DNA from 3 places in the Amycolatopsis mongoliensis genome. Region 2 is predicted to be linked to each of the others. Evidence: riboswitches for the same ligand, from Rfam matches in the RefSeq annotation. Region 2 holds a riboswitch; each other region holds the start of a gene.
What was found. Region 2 has a riboswitch for S-adenosylmethionine ahead of thrC (threonine synthase). Riboswitches for the same ligand answer to the same signal wherever they lie in the genome.

Region 1 (6,042 bases), 4.0 Mb from region 2:
TGCTGGAGGACGCGGGCCTGTCCGTCGGCGCGCACGACTCGCTCTCCCCGTCCCCGCAGGCGGAGGTCGGCGACGGCGGGGTCATCAAGCTCGAGCGCGGCCGTCAGCTGAAGCTGATCGTCGACGGCGCGGAGCACACCTCCTGGGTCCGCGCGACGCACCTCGGCGACGCGCTCGGCCAGCTCGGCATGGCGGGCATGGACAAGCCCGGCACGTGGATGTCGATGCCGAAGGACGGCGAGCTGCCCCTGCAGGGCGCCACCGTCGAGATCAAGACCCTCAAGAACATCACGCTCTACGACGGCGCGAACGAGCCGAAGAAGGTCACGACCACCGCGGTCACGACCAAGGAGTTCCTGGGCGAGTACAAGCTCACCCTGGGCCCGGAGGACGCCGCCGAAGGCGGCCTGGACGTCAAGCTGACCGACGGCGCCGAGGTGCACATCAGCCGCACCGGCGTCTCGACGGTCGTCCAGAAGGAGAGCATCGACCCGCCCGAGCAGAAGGTCGACGACCCGGACCTCGAAAAGGGCAAGACCTCGGTCGAGGACCCCGGCACGCCCGGCGAGAAGATGGTGACCTACAAGGTCACGCAGAAGAACGGCAAAGAGGTCTCCCGCGAGAGCGTCTCCGAGCAGGTCATCACCCAGCCGAAGCCGAAGATCATCCACATCGGGACGAAGAAGGCCCCGACGCCGGACATCGGCGACGGCTCCGCGTGGGACCGCATCGCGCAGTGCGAGTCGGGCGGCAACTGGGCCACCAACACCGGCAACGGCTACTACGGCGGCCTCCAGTTCGACAAGCGCACGTGGGACGCCTACGGCGGCGACCAGTACGCGAGCCTCCCGAGCCAGGCTTCGCGCGAGCAGCAGATCGCGATCGCGGAGAAGGTCCGCGACGCCCGCGGCGGCTACAGCGCCTGGCCGGTCTGCGGCAAGAAGGCCTGACGCTTTTCCGAAACGGCCCTCACCCTTCGCGGGTGGGGGCCGTTTCGCGTGCGCCGACGGGCATCACGCGTGTCCGGAGGGGCATCACGTGTGATTGCCGGGGCACCACGCCGATGCCCGCCGGATCACGGGTGATGCCCCTTCAGTCACGCGTGCTGCCTGCTCAATCACGCGAGATGCCCCATCGGTAAGCTCGGCCGGTGGTTGAACTGTTGGGACCTGCCGAGATCCGCGGGCTGGCGGCCGAGCTGGACGTGCGGCCGACCAAGAAGCTCGGGCAGAACTTCGTGCACGATCCCAACACCGTCCGCCGGATCGTCGAGCTCGCCGGCGTCGGCCCGGACGACGTCGTCCTCGAGGTCGGGCCCGGGCTCGGGTCGCTCACCCTCGGCCTGCTCGCCACCGGCGCGCACGTCGTCGCCGTCGAGATCGATCCCAAGCTCGCCGAGCGGCTGCCCGAGACCGTCGCGGACCGGGCGCCCGAGGTCGCCGGCAAGCTCCAGGTCGTCGCGGCCGACGCGCTGCGCATCGCCAAGGACGACCTGCCCGCCCAGCCGACCGCGCTCGTCGCCAACCTGCCCTACAACGTCGCCGTGCCGGTCGTGCTGCACCTGCTCGCCGAGGTGCCGTCCCTGACGTCCGGTCTCGTCATGGTCCAGACCGAGGTCGCCGACCGGATGGCGGCCGGCCCTGGCAGCCGGATCTACGGCGTGCCGAGCGTGAAGCTCGCCTACTACGGCCCGGCGCGCAAGGTCGCCGCCGTGCCGCGCTCGGTGTTCTGGCCGGTGCCGAACGTCGACTCCGCGCTCGTCGCCTTCGAACGCGGTGACGCTCCGGCGTCGGACGACCGCGACCGGCTCTTCGGCCTCGTCGACGCCGCCTTCTCCCAACGCAGGAAGACGCTCCGCGCCGCGCTCGCGGGCTGGGCGGGCTCGGCCGAGCGGGCCGGCGAGCTGCTGACGGCCGCCGGGATCGACCCGAAGACCCGGGGTGAGCAGCTCGGCGTGCACGACTTCGCCCGGCTGGCCGCCGCCCGTTAGCACGTCCACTCTGGAGCTTTCCGGGGGTTCCGGGTGGCGGGGCCCCCGGCCCGGGGCGAAGCCCCGGATGTCACAGAAGTCGACGAGGTTCGGCGAAAATACGCCTCTTGACGTGCGATCTCGCGATTCGGACACCTCCAGTCGTGTGATCTGGGCCAACAGGCTTGCTTTCGCTCCTCGGGATCGGTTTTACTCAGTACGTCCATCCCGAGCGACTGAGAGACCTGGCTCGCCGAAGTCGCAGCAACCACCCTCCACGGGGCAGGTGCTACCGCCAGGACCGATGGAGGCCGTTTCCGATGAAGAGGGTAGCTCGCCCCCTGCTCCTGACCAGGCGTCGCGTAGTCGACGAAGGCCGCCGCTCCGTGACCGCATGTCGGCGCTCCCGCTGAGCTTGCCCGAGCCGGTCCACCTCTTCTTCATGCACCGTCCATAAAGGACGGACTTCGACTGCGGCCGGGTGTCGCGCGCTGCGCGCACCCCGTTTTCTGGAGCCTTCGTGATCACCGTCGAAAACCTGTCCAAAACCTTTGCCACCAACGGAAATTCGGTCGTCGCCCTGCACGACGTCAGCGTCGAGGTCCAGGCCGGCTCGCTGTTCGGCGTGGTCGGGCCCGCCGGGTCGGGCAAGTCCGTCCTCGCCCGCTGCATCGCGTTGCAGGAGCGGCCCGACCGCGGCGTCGTCCGCCTCGACGGCCTCAACACCGGCACCCTCGACGGCCGCCGCCTGCGCGAGATCCGCCGCCAGCTGGGCGTCGTCTCGACGAAGCCGGAGCTGATCGCCGAGCGCACGATCGCCGGCAACATCGCCTCCCCGCTCGAGCAGCTCGGCGTCGACGGCCCGCAGCGCCGCAGCCGGGTCGGCTCGCTGCTCGACCTCGTCGGCCTGACGCAGCGCGCGACGCAGCGTCCCGGCGAGCTGACCGAGGGCCAGCTCCGCCGCGTGGCGGTCGCGAAGGCGCTGGCGGCGGCGCCGGCGGTGCTGCTGGCCGACGACCCGACCGCCGGGATCAACCCGGAGGAGGCCGGCGCGGTGCTCACCGTGCTCGACCGCGCCCGCTCCGAGCTGGGCACCACCGTCGTGGTCACGACGCCGGACGCCGGGGTGGTCCGCCGGGTCTGCGACGACGTCGCGGTGCTCGAAGGCGGCACGGTCGTCGAGCGCGGCACCGTCCTCGACCTGATCTCGAACCCGGCCAGCCGCACCGCGCAGGCGCTGCTGCCGGCCATCGAGACCTCCCGTTCTCAGTCGTCGCGCTACGACCGCTCGGTCGACGTCGTGCTGGTCGGCTTCGCGTCGATCGGTGCGCTGCTGCCCGAGGCCGCGGGCCGCTTCGACGTCGAGTTCGCCACCATCGGCGGCGGCCTGACCCGGATCGGCGACACCCCGGTCGGCCGGTTCCGCCTCGGCGTCCGCGGCGAGCGGGCCGACGCGGCGCTGGCGTGGGTCGCCGAGCGCGGCGGCCACGTGACGCACACCGCCCGCGGCCCACAGGGCGTCGCGGCCGCCTGACCCCAGCGCCCCAGGGCGGCCTTGGGTGCGTTCAACGCACCGAAGGCCGCCTTGGTTGCGTTGAACGCAACCAAGGCCACATTGGGGCGTTTCCGCGGGCACGTAGGCTGGTCGGGTGCTCGCCGTAGTTCCGCCTCCAGTCACCGTCCGGGTCCCGGCCAAGGTCAACCTGCACCTGGCGGTCGACGACCTGCGCGAAGACGGTTACCACGAGCTGGTGACCGTGTTCCAGGCCCTGTCGCTGACCGACGAGGTGACCGTCGCGGTCACCGAGGAGCCGGGGCTGGAGATCTACGGCGAGGGCGAAGGCTCGGTGCCCGCCGACGGCACCAACCTCGCCTGGCGCGCGGTCGAAGCGCTGGCCGCGCACGTCGGCCGCACCGGTGAGCCGAACGTCCGGGTGGTGCTGCGCAAGGGCATCCCCGTCGCGGGTGGCATGGCGGGCGGCAGCGCCGACGCGGCGGCGACCCTGGTCGGGCTGTCGAGCCTCTGGAACCTCGACATCACGCGCGACGAGCTGGCCGAGATCGCCGCCGGACTGGGCAGCGACGTCCCGTTCGCGCTCTACGGCGGCACCGCGCTGGGCACCGGGCGGGGCGAGCAGCTCGTCCCGGTGCTGTCGCGGCACACCTTCCACTGGGTGCTGGCCTTCGACTCCGAAGGGCTGTCGACGCCGAAGGTGTTCAAGGAGCTGGACCGCCTGCGCGCCGACGGCAACCCGCCGCGGATCGGCGCGCACACCCCCGTCGTCGAGGCGCTGGCCTCGGGCGACCCGCGTCAGCTGGCGCTGCTGCTGGGCAACGACCTCCAGGCGGCGGCGGTTTCGCTGCGGCCCGGGCTGCGCCGGACGCTCCGGGCCGGCGTCAACGCGGGCGCGCTCGCCGGCACGGTCTCCGGATCCGGCCCGACCTGCGCGTTCCTCTGTGAAGACGCGCAATCGGCGGTCGAGGTCGCCGCGGAGCTTTCGGGCGCGGGGGTCTGCCGCACGGTCCGGGTGGCGCACGGCCCGGTCCCCGGCGCCCGCGTGGTCGGCGGGGACGACGCACCGCGCCCGGCGCCGCCGCGGGTGCACGCGTGAAGCACGCCGAGTTCGCGTTCCCCGGCCCGCTGCGCGACAAACTGGTCGCGGCGATCCTGGACGGCTCGAAGACGACGACCTCCGGGCTGCTCCGGGAATACGAGCTGTCCGGCGAAGCGTTGCCCCTCGTGGGGGAGCGTGAACTCGTGCTCGACTCGTCCGGCACCGGGGTCGCGGTCATCGAGACCACCGACGTGCGCGTCCTTCGTCTTTCCGAAGTGGACTTGCGGCACGCGCTCGACGAGGGCGAGGGCTTCACGAGCGTCGCCGGCTGGCGCGCCGGGCACACCGACTTCTGGCAGGGAACCGAAATGCGCGCGGCGCTGAAGGATCCGGAGTTCACCGTGGACGACACGACGCAGGTCGTGGCGACCCGGTTCGTCATCGTGGAAAGGATCGGCTGAGCGGATGGCCAACCTGGTCAACCTGGAGGCGGTGAGCAAGTCCTACGGGGTGCGCCCGCTCCTGGACGGTGTGTCGCTCGGCGTCGCGGCCGGGCAGCGCATCGGCGTCGTCGGGCTCAACGGGGGTGGCAAGACCACCCTCCTGGAAGTCCTTTCCGGACTGACCGAGCCGGATTCCGGGCGGGTGAGCCATGTCGGTGGCCTGCGGATGGCCGTGGTCACTCAGCGAACCGAACTCCCGGACGGCAGCAGCGTCGGCGAAGTCGTGCTCGAACGCTACGGCGCCGAGCACGAATGGGCGGCCGACGCGCGCGTGAGGTCCATTGTGGACGGTCTCGGGATCACCGCGATCGGGCTGGACACCCCGACGGCGAACCTCTCCGGTGGCGAGCGGCGCCGGGTCTCCCTGGCCGCCGCGCTGACCGGCGAGCTCGACCTCGTCGTGCTCGACGAGCCGACCAACCACCTGGACGTCGAAGGTGTCCAGTGGCTCGCCGACCACCTGCTGACCCGGCGGATCGCGGTCGTGGTCGTCACGCACGACCGGTGGTTCCTCGACACCGTCGCGAGCCTGACCTGGGAGGTCGCGAACGGCCGCGTCGAGCAGTACGAAGGTGGTTACGCCGACTGGATCTTCGCGCGCGCCGAGCGGGCGCGGCTCGCCGCGACGGCCGAGGAGAAGCGGCAGAACCTGGCCCGCAAGGAGCTGGCGTGGCTGCGCCGCGGCCCGCAGGCGCGCTCGTCGAAGCCGCGCTACCGCATCGACGCCGCCGAGGCGCTGATCGCGGACGTGCCGCCGCCGCGCGACTCCGTCGAGCTGATGGCGTTCGCCAAGCGGCGCCTGGGCAAGACCGTGCTGGAGCTGGAAGACACGACGTACACGGTCGGCGACCGGACGCTGCTCGACCACGTCACCTGGCGGGTCGGGCCGGGCGACCGGATCGGCCTCGTCGGGGTCAACGGCTCCGGCAAGACGTCCCTGCTGAAGCTGCTCGGCGGCGACGTCCAAGGCTCGACCGGCCGGCGGATCGAGGGCAAGACGGTCGCCCTCGCGCAC
Region 2 (6,042 bases):
CACTACCGCCGCCCACCGTACTCCTGGTGATCGAGACGGCGCAGGTCCCGCCGGAGGCCGCCGCGAGCCCGGCTGTTAAGGTTGTCGCTCGTTGCCGTGCGGCATTCCGTCATGGAGGAAGCCCGCTCTCGCGAGCGGGGCCACTCGAGCGCGGCGGCGAATCTCACCGAGTGAAACAGGAGTTGCCCTATGGCCAACATCAAGTCGCAGATCAAGCGCATCACGACGAACGAGAAGGCGCGTCAGCGCAACCAGGCGATCCGGTCCTCGGTGAAGACCGCGATCCGCAAGGTCCGCGAAGCCGCCGAGGCCGGCGACAAGGCCAAGGCCGTCGAGCTGCAGCGCGACGCCGCCCAGAAGCTGGACAAGGCCGTCTCGAAGGGCGTTCTGCACGCCAACCAGGCCGCCAACAAGAAGTCGGCGCTGGCGAAGCGCGTCAACGCGCTCTGAGCTGGTTGATTTCTGGGAAAGCCCCGGCTTCGGCCGGGGCTTTCTTCATGCCCGGGTCAGCGGTCGCCCTTGGCGGCCGCCACCTGGAGGACCGCACGTTCCAATGCGTAGCCCGGGTCGGCCGCCACGCCCTTGACCTCGGCGTTCAGCCTCGCCACGACCCGCATCGCGGTCGCGAGGCCGTCCTGGTTCCAGCCCCGGGACTGGCCCTGGGCCTTGCGGATCTTCCACGGCGGCATGCCCAGCTCGCCGGCCAGCTGGTTCGGGTTGCCCCGGCCCGCACCCGAGACCCGGGCGATCGTGCGGACCGCGTCGGCCAGCGCGTCCGCGACCAGGACGTGCGGGACGCCCAGCTGCATCGCCCAGCGCAGCGACTCCAGCGCCGCCGAGCGGTCGCCGCTCACGGCCTTCTCCGCGACCGCGAACCCGGTGACGTCCGCGCGGCCGCGGTGGTAGCGGCGGACCGCTTCGGCGTCGACGGTCCCGCCGGCGTCCGCCACCAGCTGCGTCGCCGCAGACGAGAGTTCTCGCAGGTCGGAGCCCACGGCGTCGATCAGCGCGGCCACCCCCGCGGGGTCGATCTTGCCGCCCGCCCGGCGCACCTCGTGCCGCACGAACTGCTCGCGCTCGGCCGGCTTGGTCAGCTTCGGGCACTCGGTGACCTCGGCGCCCGCCTTCTTCAACACCGCCGGGAGCGTCTTGCCCGCCTTGCTGCGGCCGCCGCCGGTGTGCACGACGACCAGCACGATGCCGTCCGCCGGGTCCTTCAGGTAGGAAGCCACGGCGTCGGCCAGTTCCTGCGAGATGTCCTGCGCCGACTCCAGGACGATCACGCGGCCTTCGCTGAACAGCGACGGGCTGACGAGTTCGGCCAGCTCGGGGGCTGTGAGATCCGACACCCGGACCCGGGTCAGCTCGGCCGTGGCGTCGATCGCCCGGGCCGCGGCGAGCGCCTCGCGGACGGCGCGCTCGATCAGCAGTTCTTCCTCGCCCAGGACCAGGAGCAGCGGGGCCGGGGCGGTGGCTTGCGCGGTCACGGAAGGATCCTCTCACTTGCGGTGTCGTGCGCCCGCTCCGGTGATGTCGAGCGGCCGGCGTGGCACGGCGTGAGCGCCATGTCGTACGGTGTAGCCGAGGCAGCCGCCCCGGATCATCCGGCGAGCGCGCGCCGACAATCGAATACCGCTCATCCAGAGGGGCAGAGGGAACGGCCCGACGAAGCCCCGGCAACCGGCGTACAGCCCGTCATCCCGCGATCGCGGGGTAGCTGACGACCACGGTGCCAATTCCGGCCCGCTTCGGCGGGGCAGATGAGGAAAGGAACCTCGCGATGACCGCCACCCTCGGAACGACCTCCACCACGAAGACCCCGGATCTCGGTCCGGCCGTCGAACTGGTGTCGAAGGAAGAGGGACACCGGCAGCCGCTCGCCCCCGAGTTCGTCTCCGCCGAGGACTTCTCGCCGCTCGAAGTCGCCTACGACTTCGGCCGCGTCCGCCGCGAAGACATCGAGGCCGGCCCCAAGAACATCTGGCGCTACAAGAAGCTCCTCCCGGTTCCGTCCAATGTCGAGGAGATCCCGAACACCGAGCCCGGCGCCACCCGGCTGATCCGCGCCGACCGCCTCGCCAAGGAGCTCGGCCTCAAGCGCGTGTGGGTCAAGGACGACACCGGCAACCCGACGCACTCGTTCAAGGACCGCGTCGTCGCCGTCGCGCTGGCCGCGGCCCGCGAGTTCGGGTTCGAGGTGCTCGCGTGTCCGTCGACCGGCAACCTGGCCAACGCGACGGCCGCCGCCGCGGCCCGCGCGGGCTGGCGGTCGGTCGTGCTGATCCCGAAGACCCTCGAGCGCGCCAAGATCCTCACCACCGCGGTCTACGACGGCGACCTGATCGCCGTCGACGGCAACTACGACGACGTCAACCGCCTCGCCACCGAGCTCGCCGGTGAGCACCCGAAGTGGGCGTTCGTGAACGTGAACGTCCGGCCGTACTACTCCGAAGGCTCGAAGACGCTGGCCTTCGAGGTCGCCGAGCAGCTCGGCTGGCGCATCCCGCCGCAGGTCGTCGTGCCGATCGCCTCCGGTTCGCAGCTGACCAAGGTGGACAAGGGTTTCCGCGAGCTGGGCCAGCTCGGTCTCGTGGACGCCAGCCCGTACAAGGTGTTCGGCGCTCAGGCCACCGGCTGCTCGCCGGTGTCGGCCGCGTTCCGCGCCGGCCAGGACGTGGTCCAGCCGGTCAAGCCGGACACGATCGCCCGCTCGCTGGCGATCGGCAACCCGGCCGACGGCCCGTACGTGCTCGACATCGTCAACCGCACCGGCGGCGCGATCGAGGACGTCAGCGACGAAGAGGTCGTCGAAGGCATCCGGTTGCTCGCCCGCACCGAGGGCATCTTCACCGAGACCGCGGGCGGGGTCACCGTCGCGACGGCGAAGAAGCTGGTCGAGACGGGCAAACTGGACCCGGACGCCGAGACGGTGCTCCTGATCACCGGTGACGGCCTCAAGACCCTCGACGCGATCGAGAACCACGTCGGCCCGAAGGCGACCGTGCCGCCGTCCGCCAAGGCCGTGAACGAGGCGCTCGGCTACTGACCTCCACCGCCGGGGCGGGCTCTGCCGCCCGCCCCGGCCTTCAGCGCTTCGGCGGGCCACGCGGCTCGCCCCGGCGCGCTACCGTCGGGCCTGCCGGGTCGCCGACCACCGCGGTGTCGCCGTCCAGGTCGGTTCGGGTGACCAGGGCACCCAGCGCCGCCAGAGTGTCCATTGTGGACTTACTGGGGTGCCCGTAGGTGTTTCCCGCGCCGACGCTGACCAACGCCACCCTCGGCGCCACTGCCGCGAGGAACGACGGCAGCGAGTAGCGCGAGCCGTGATGGGGCACTTTCAGCACCTCCGCCTTCAGATTTCCGATGTCCGCCAAGAGATCCGCCTGTGCCGCCAGCTCGACGTCGCCGGTCAGGAGCACCCGGCCGGCCGGCGTCTGCGCTCGCAGGACCACCGAACTGTTGTTGATCGTCGTGCCGTCCTGCTGCCCGGCCGAGCGAGCCGGTACGTAGCGCGGGCCGAGCACGTCGAGCGACAGCCCGGCCCACGCCAGCCGCTCCCCCGGATTCAGCTCCACCAGCGGCACCCCCTGCTGCCTTGCCTCCTCCGCGACCTGGCGCCACGCCCACTCCGGCGCCCGCCCCGGGCCGACGGCGATCCCGCCGACCGCCCGGCCGTCGAAGACCGACGCCAGCCCGCCGATGTGGTCGGCGTGCAGGTGGCTCAGCACCAGCAGCGGGATCCGGTCGACCGCCAGCCGGTGCAGGCACTCGTCCACCGGCCCCGGCTCGGGTCCGGTGTCCACGACGACCGCCCGGCCCGGCTCGGCCGTCGCCAGCACGACCGCGTCACCCTGCCCGACGTCGCACTCGACCATCGCCCAGTCCCGCGGTGGCCATGCCGGTGCGAACACCCGGACCGGCACGAACACCAGCAGTACGCCGACGACCAGCACCGCCATCACCAGCCGCACGCGCCGGTGCCGGGCGGCCAGCACCAGCACCCCGAGCACAGCCGCGGCGAGCAGCCCGCCCGTCCAGCCGCCGGGCCACGCGACGACCGCACCGGGGGCCCGCGCGCCGTGGCGCGCCACGGTGATCAGCCACCGCGCCTCCGGGTCGGCCAGGTGCACCAGGAGCTTCCCGGCGCCCGGCCACCAGGCGCCGATCACCGTCGCCAGCACGCCGAGCACCGTCGCCGGAGCCACCACGGGCGCGGCGAGGACGTTGGTCAGCACCGAAACCAGGCTCACCGAACCCGCCATGCCCGCGAGGACCGGCGCCGTCACCAGGAAGGCGGCCGCCGGGATCGCCAGCCCTTCGGCGAACCCCGGCGGGACACCGCGACGAGCCAGCGCGGCGGCCCAGCGGGGCGCGATCAGGACCAGCCCGGCCGTGGCGAACACCGACAGCGCGAACCCGAAGTCCGTCGCCATCGCCGGATCCGTCACCACGAGCACGCACACCGCGAACGCCAGCGCGGGCAACGCCGAGCCTCGCCGGCCCAATGCCAGGGCCAGCAGCGCGACCCCCGCCATCACCCCGGCCCGCAGCACGCTCGGCTCCGGGCCGACCAGGACGAGGAACCCGGCCAGGCACGCGCCCGCGGCCACCGCCGACAGCCGCGGCCCGAGCCGCAGCAGACGCAGCAGGAGCAGGACCGCGCCGCACGCGACGGCGAGGTTTCCCCCGCTGACCGCCGTCAGGTGGGTGAGCCCGGCGGTGACGAACTCCTGCTCGACCCGCGGCGACAACCCGCTCGTGTCGCCCAGGACCAGACCCGGCAGCAGGCCGGCGGGTTCGTCCGGCAGGACCTGGCACAGGTCGTGGAGTCCGGCGCGCAGCCCGGCCGCGGTCCGCTGCCACCACGGCGCCGGCCCGGGCTCCCCCGGCGGGCCGCGCACGGACAACACCGCGGCCGTCAGGTCCGAGCCGCGCGGCGGCATCAGCAAACCGGTCGCCGTCACGTCCTGGCCCGGCAGCAGCGAACCCCAGTGCGCGACCGGCGCCAGCAGCAGCACGCGTCCGGACGACGTGACCGGCCTGCCGTCGACCGACGCCGTGCGGACCTCGGCCGTCAGCACCACCGACCGGGCTCCGGCCTGCTGATCGGCATACCCCGCGCTGCGCACGGGCTTCGGGCGCTCGGCGACGACGACCCGCATCGACGCGGGGAGCCCGTCGGCCGAGGCCGCACGAAGATCGTCACGCTGCGCGTCCCGGATCCGCCAGGCGACCGGGCCCGCGGCGACGAGTCCCAGCACCAGCAGGGCCGCTGCCACGCCGAGCAACCGGGGACGCCCACGCGCCCGCCAGAGCACCAGTCCGGCGAGCACCGCCGAGGCGAGCCCGGCGGCGACGGCCGTCCACCAACCCAACAGCAGGCCGCCGAGTGCGGCGAGCCAGCACGCGAGCGCCGCCGGGACCAGCCGCATGTCCTGCCGGGTGTCGGTCGCGGGAAGGGTGCTCATCCGACCGTCACCTGCTCTCGCAGCTTCTCGAACTTGCTTTCCCCGATGCCCGGGACGTCGCGCAGCTGCTCGACCTTCGTGAAGCCGCCGTGCTCGGTGCGCCACTGGACGATCCGCTGGGCCGTCACCTCGCCGACGCCGGGCAGCGTGTCCAGCTGGTCGGTACTCGCCGAGTTGAGATCGACCTCGGCGCCCGCCGCCGCTCCGGCCGCCGCGGCGGCGGGCGCCGGGATCCCGACCGCCAGCTGCTCCCCGTCGGTCACCCGGCGGGCGAGGTTCAGCGCGCTCAGGTCCGCGCCGGGATCGGCGCCGCCCGCGGCCCGCAGCACGTCCGCGACGCGGGCGCCCTGGACCACGGTGACCAGGCCGGGTGACCGGACGCGGCCGATCACGCTGACGACGAGGCCGGACTGGGGTGTGGCCCGGGCCGAGGCCTCGCTCGCCGGTTTCGCGCTCGGCAAGGCGGGCGGTGGCTCGGGGGTCGGCGGGCCGCCGAAGAGCGCGACCGAGCCGAGGACGATCACCACGACGGAAACGAGGACACCGGCGAACGCCCACCGGCGGCGGCCGGCAC
Region 3 (6,042 bases), 490 kb from region 2:
CCCTTGCCGTTCGGGGCGAACGCCGAGATGAAGTCGACGACGTGGCCCTGCAGCCCGCCGGGCGCGCGGAAGATGCGGTCGGTCAGGTTGCCGGTGGCGCCGGCGAGCACGAGGCCGAGCCCGATGGCCCAGCCGATCGAGCGCAGCCGCCGGGCCAGCCAGATGATCGCGATGACGACGGCCAGCGCGACCAGCGCGAGCACCCACGTCATGCCGGTGGCCATCGAGAACGCCGCGCCGGGGTTGCGGATCACCTGCAGGTAGACGAGGCCGCCGAGGATCCGGACCGGCTCCTTGCCCTCCAGGTTGGCGGCGACCAGGTTCTTCGTCACCAGGTCGATCGCCCAGAACACGACCGCGACGGCGAACACCCAGCCCACGCGGCGCTTCGGCAGCGGCTTCGCCGGGGCTTCCGGTGTTTCCTGCACGGTCTCGGGCGTCGCCTCGGCGGCGGCGTCGGTGTCGGGTTCTCCAGCGCTGGACTCGGTGCTCACCGGTCCATTGTCCACGCCTGGTCAGGGTGCGTCGGCGGCAGTGTCGCGAGGGCGCCGCAGGAGGACCGCGAACGCGGCGGCGAACAGCACGCCCGCCGCGCTCAGCGCCCCGGTCACCGGCGTCAGGAACAGCAGGCTGACCAGCGCGAACACCACGGTCACGGCCAGCACGAACCAGCTGCGCTCGTACGCCGCCAGCACCAGCAGCCCCAGCGCCGCCACGAGCGCGCCCCGGACGTCGCCGGACAGCCGCAGCTCCACGGCGCCGACCAGGTCGAGCAGCGGGAGGGCGGCCAGCGCGCCCAGCGTGCCGAGCACGAACCGGACCGGCCGCGGCGGCGCGCCCGTGCGGCGCAGGCTCAGCCAGTACCAGCCCGCGACGGCGAGCACCACGCAGGCGAGACCGGCGAGCCAGCCGAGCGCCGCCGGGGGCACCACGTCCACCGCGACGGCACCGGCCGAGTACCAGCCGCCGTCGCCGAGGGCGGTCCCGCCGACCCCGCCGGTCCCCAGCCCGTGGAGCTGCTGGGTCATCGCGTAGCCACGCATGTTCACGAACTCGCCGGTCGCCGGGGCGGCCGGGACCAGCGCGACCACCGCCATCACGAGCTGGGCGAACCCCAGCGCGGCCAGCGGGAACCAAAATCGTCGTCCATCCCCCATCGGGGCAGGATAGCGCCCGCGAGGAGGACGGCGGCCGAGATCACCACGCCGGGCAGGTCCGCGACGGCGACGGCGGTCGCGCCGGCCACCACCGCCACCGCGAGCACCAGGCGGCTGCGTTCGAGCCAGGCGACCAGGGCCAGGCCGAGCGTGGCGAGGACCGGGCCGCGGGTGGCCGCGTCGAAGCCGAACCAGCTGTAGGCCAGCAGGTCCAGCAGGGGCACCGCGACCAGCACGCCGACGGCGGACAGCACGGCCGCTTTCCCGCCGAGCCGCCGGGCGTACCAGGCCACCACCGCCAGGAACGCGGCGATGAGCACCCACTGCCAGGCCACGCCGATTCCGCCCCGGTAGGCGAGGACGGTGTCGGAGAGGCTGAGGAGCCGCTGCGTGCCACCGTGGCCCTCGACGGTGAACCCGAAGATGCTGTCGTAGGACGGCGGGGCCGGGTCCGGCGCGAGGCGGGTCGCCAGGTCCGCCGTCACGGCCGAGCGGTGGAACAGTTCGACCGTGACCAGGACCAGCTCCGCGAACCCGAGCAGCGCCAACGGAACCCAGTGCCTCCCCATCGGCCCAGGGTAACGATCAGCAGAACGGCGGCAGCTCCCGCGGGTCGCCGACCGGGGCCCAGCGGCCGTCCACCTTCGCGTACTCCCAGCGGGCCCCGCGCGCGACGATCTGGCGCAGCGCCAGCACGACGCGGTCGACGTGCTCTTCGGTGCTGCCCAGGCCGAGGCTGACGCGGACCGCCTGCTGCCCGGCGCCGCCGGTGACGCCGATGAGCCGCTTGGCCGCGACGTGGGCGCAGAACGCACCGTCGCGCACGCCGATGCCGTACTCGGCGGACAGCACCGCCGCCAGCCAGCCGGGGTCGAAGCCGTCGACGACGAAGCTGACCGTGCCGACGCGGTCGACCGGCGCGTCGAAGAGCCGCAGCTCGGCGCAGCCCGGGATGCCTTCGAGCCCCTTGCGCAGCCGGGTGAGCAGAGCCTGCTCGTGCGCCACGACGGCGTCCCAGTTCTCGCTGAGCTTCTCGCACGCGACGCCGAGCGCGTACACGCCGACGGTGTTGGGCGAGCCGGCTTCGTGGCGTTCGGGCCCGGCGTTCCAGACCACCGCGTCCTCGGTGACGAGCTTGGTCGCGCCGCCGCCGGCGAGGTACGGCCGGGCGGCGCGCAGCCAGTCGGCGCGGCCGATCAGCGCGCCCGCGCCGAAGGGCGCGTACAGCTTGTGACCGGACAGCGCGACGTAGTCGACGTCGAGCTCCTTGATCGAGATCCGCCGGTGCGGAGCCAGCTGGGCGGCGTCGAGCGCGATGCGGGCGCCGTGCTTCCGCGCCACGGCGGCGATCTCCGCCACCGGCAGGAGCTCACCGGTCACATTGGACGCTCCGGTGACGACGACCAACCGCGGTCCCTGCGGGGAGTCCGCGAGGGCTTCGTCCACAGCGGACACTGCCGCGAGGCGGGTGCGCGGGGTCGGGATCCGCCGGACGTTCGGCCCCTGCCACGGCAGCAGCGCGGCGTGGTGCTCGGTGTCGAAGACGACCACCGAGGTGTGCCGGGGCAGGCTGCGGGCGAGCAGGTTGAAGGAGTCGGTGGTGTTGCGGGTGAACACGACGGTGTCCGTGCGCCGGGCGCCGACGAAGCGGCGCAGGACGTCGCGGGTGCGCTCGTAGAGGCGGGTGGAGACCTGCGACGCGAACCCGGCGCCGCGGTGGACGCTGGCGTACCAGGGCAGGAACTCGTCGACGGCGCTGCGGACCGCGTCGAGACAGGGAGCGCTCGCGGCGTGGTCGAGGTTGGCGTAGCCGACGGTTTCGCCGGTGACGAGCGGGACCCGCAGGGCCGCCCCGGCCACGGCCGGGATCTCCTGGGGGACAACGGTTTCGACGTGCTCGGCGGGGGTGACGGTGCTGGTGCGGTCGATGGCGAGAGTCATCGAGTGCCTCCTCGGCGGTCCGGGGGACCCCGGCGAGGGGCCCGCGCTTGCCCGTCGCACGACGCGACCGGCCCGGTCTTCACCCGGGGCACCCCACCGCGGTAGGAGGGTTGCCGGCCAGCAAGCCGGGGCTTCGCGCTGGCACTCATGACCTGAGCCAGAAGGTAACCGAGAACGCCGCCGGCGGCCAACCCCGCCTCACATTCTGAGACGCCGCTCACACACCGTGAGCGTCAGAGCTTCGCGCGGAAGTGCCCCGGCAGCTGCGTCACGGCGTCGTCGGCGAGGTGCGTCGCCGTGCCGGTGTACTGCTCGGCCCCGGCGGTGAAGCGCCAGCCGCCGATGGTCTTCCCGTCGACCGGTTCGCCGACGGCCGCCGCGACGGCCGTCGAGACCTCGGCGAACGACTTGCCGTCCCAGTTCGCCGCCGCCGGGCCGGCCGGCAGGGTCCAGAGCGTGAAGTGCACGTGGGCGCCGGTGCTGCTGCCGCCGCACGGCAGCGCGTTGCCGGTCGAGCCGAGCTCGGCCCCGGCCTCGACGTGCTCACCGTCGGTGACCTTGATGCCTTCCATGTGGTAGTACCCGGTCCGCCAGCCGCCGGCGTGGTCGATGGTCACCCAGTCGCCGCCCGCGCAGTGCTGCAGGTGGACGGTGCCGGCCAGCGGCGCGCGCACGGTGTGGTCGGCCGGGCTGAAGTCGACGGCGTTCTTGACGCCGGTGCTGCCGTCGTCGGAGTGGATGCCGGCCGAGTAGACCTGCTGGCCGGCCTTGAACGGCAGGGCGAGCGCCGGGAACGGGGCCACTTCGGCGATCGCGGCCGGTGCGGCTGCCAGCCCGAGGACCGCGGTCATCGCGGCAGCCAGGACCGCCCCACGAACGTGCAGTTTTGTCACCGTGCGTACTCCTTTGACCTAACACTCACCCATTCGAACTAACCGGATCGAGCGCAGAGTAGGCCAAAGGTTGGATCACTGGGAAGATCACGTGAGGTTTTCGTGAGGGGCGTTCACCCTCGCGGAAAAAGATCACCAGGTCGGCGGGGAAACCGGACAAGCACCGGACAACGGCCAGTTCAGGGCACCACGGGTGCTCGAGGAGACATCACGCGTGCCGGGGAGGTCAACACGCGTGACTGAGGGGTCGACACGCGTGACTGGCGGGTCGACACGAGTCGTCCGATCGGTCACGGCGCGGCCACGACCACGAACGGGTCAACGACCCGACTCGCCCTTCCAGCGGGCCAGGCGGCCGGCCCGGTCCACGGCACGGAGCCGGCGCTCGGCGTCGTCGCGGACCCCGCTCGTCGTGACCACCAGCAGCTGGTCGTGCTCCTGCAGGCGGCTGGTCTTCTGCGGCGTGAAGCCCGCGCCGTCGCGCACGACCAGGCTGACCGTCGCGCCGACCGGCAGCCGCAGCTCGGACAGGTACACGCCGTGCAGCTTCGAGCCCGGCTGGATGCGGACCTGCAGCAGCTCGGCGCCCAGCTCGTCCAGCGGCGCGGCGTCGACCTCGATCTCGTGCGCCTCGGACTTCCGGGCCAGCCCGAGCCGGTGCCCGAGCGGCCCGAGGGTCGCACCCTGCACCAGCGTCAGCACGATGACCAGCACGAACACCGCGTCGACCAGCCGTTGCGCGCCCGGGAGCCCTTCCGACAGCGGGATCATGGCGAGCACGATCGGCACCGCGCCGCGCAGCCCGGCCCACGACAGGAACACCTGTTCCCGCCACGGCAGCCGGAACGGCAGCACCGAGAGCACCACCGAGATCGGCCGGGCCAGCAGCAGCACGACGGCGCCCGCGACCAGGCCCGGCACCAGCGTCTCGAGCAGCCGGCTCGGCGAGGCGAACAGTCCGAGCAGCACAAACAGCCCGATCTGCGCCAGCCAGCCGAGCCCCTCGGCGAACGACAGCGTGTCCGAGCGGTGCGGCAGCCGCGAATTGCCCAGCACCAGCGCGGCGACGTACGTGGCGAGCAGCCCGGACGCGTGCAGCAGCTGCCCGGACGAGTACGCCACGACGCACACCGCGACCGTGGCGAGCGGGTAGAGGCCGGTCGCCGGCAACGCCGCCCGGCGGAGCGTGAAACCGCCGAGCCAGCCGAACGCTAGCCCGATCGCCAGGCCCGCCCCCAGTTCGTAGACCACCAGCAGCGGCAGCGTCCAGTCCACAGTGGTGCCTTCGGCGAGCACGACGACCGCGATGTAGGCCGGCGCGTCGTTGATGCCGGACTCCAGCTCCAGCGCGCCGACCAGGCGTTTGCCGATCCCGGCCGTGCGCAGCACGGAGAACACCGCCGCCGCGTCGGTCGAGGCGAGCACGGCGCCCCACAGCAGGGCGAACCGCCAGTCGAGGCCCAGCAGGAAGTGCAGGGCCGCGCCGGTGACCGCGACGCTCACCACGACGGCCACTGTGGACAGTGCGATTCCGAGGCCCAGCGAGGGTTTCACCGCCGACCACCGCGTCGTCAGCCCGCCTTCGGCGAGGATCATGACGAGCGCGGCGAGGCCGAGCGACTGGGTCAGCTCGGGGTTGTCGAACCGGATGCCGAAGCCGGCTTCGCCGAGCACCACGCCGATCCCGAGGTACAGCAGCAGCGAGGGCAGGCCGAGCCGGATGGAGACGCGCACGGCGAGCACCGAGGCGAGCAGCACGACGCCGCCGACGCCGAGCAGCACGGGAAGCTGGTCCATGCCGCCTCCCTCCGAGTGCCGTGGGCCCTCAGAATAGTGAAGCGACCGGGTTAACTCGTTCGTGTACCGCCGGCCCGAGCCGGACACTCGGTGTGTTAAGGCCGGGCGGCGACACCCAGCGCGTCGAGATCGACACCGAGCGCGGCGAACGGCTGGGCCGCGCTCGGCCGCACCTTCACCGCGCGGTGGCCGTCGCGGGCCACCCAGCCGGCCTCGACCGCCCGGTCGAGCAGCGCGGCGGGCAGCGCGCCGGC

Region 1: it holds a riboswitch for S-adenosylmethionine, as region 2 does, so the genes downstream of both, QRX60_RS18220 (methionine ABC transporter ATP-binding protein) here and thrC (threonine synthase) in region 2, are expected to answer to the same signal.
Region 3: it holds a riboswitch for S-adenosylmethionine, as region 2 does, so the genes downstream of both, QRX60_RS48080 (aminotransferase class V-fold PLP-dependent enzyme) here and thrC (threonine synthase) in region 2, are expected to answer to the same signal.

The regions. Positions count from the first base shown of each region.
Region 1 covers NZ_CP127295.1:3,718,295-3,724,336, forward strand. The annotation lists gene QRX60_RS18210 (resuscitation-promoting factor) at 1-950, shown strand, start outside; gene rsmA (16S rRNA (adenine(1518)-N(6)/adenine(1519)-N(6))-dimethyltransferase RsmA) at 1,151-1,990, shown strand; SAM riboswitch class I at 2,190-2,280, shown strand; gene QRX60_RS18220 (methionine ABC transporter ATP-binding protein) at 2,490-3,503, shown strand; gene QRX60_RS18225 (4-(cytidine 5'-diphospho)-2-C-methyl-D-erythritol kinase) at 3,619-4,581, shown strand; gene QRX60_RS18230 (ASCH domain-containing protein) at 4,578-4,985, shown strand; gene QRX60_RS18235 (ABC-F family ATP-binding cassette domain-containing protein) at 4,990-6,042, shown strand, end outside.
Region 2 covers NZ_CP127295.1:10,521,290-10,527,331, forward strand. The annotation lists gene rpsT (30S ribosomal protein S20) at 190-450, shown strand; gene holA (DNA polymerase III subunit delta) at 507-1,487, opposite strand; SAM riboswitch class I at 1,634-1,767, shown strand; gene thrC (threonine synthase) at 1,781-3,046, shown strand; gene QRX60_RS50125 (ComEC/Rec2 family competence protein) at 3,087-5,468, opposite strand; gene QRX60_RS50130 (ComEA family DNA-binding protein) at 5,465-6,042, opposite strand, start outside.
Region 3 covers NZ_CP127295.1:10,035,145-10,041,186, forward strand. The annotation lists gene lspA (signal peptidase II) at 1-428, opposite strand, end outside; gene QRX60_RS48070 (hypothetical protein) at 516-1,157, opposite strand; gene QRX60_RS48075 (hypothetical protein) at 1,097-1,726, opposite strand; gene QRX60_RS48080 (aminotransferase class V-fold PLP-dependent enzyme) at 1,743-3,098, opposite strand; SAM riboswitch class IV at 3,137-3,251, opposite strand; gene QRX60_RS48085 (M23 family metallopeptidase) at 3,332-3,991, opposite strand; gene QRX60_RS48090 (potassium/proton antiporter) at 4,310-5,788, opposite strand; gene QRX60_RS48095 (ArsR/SmtB family transcription factor) at 5,884-6,042, opposite strand, start outside.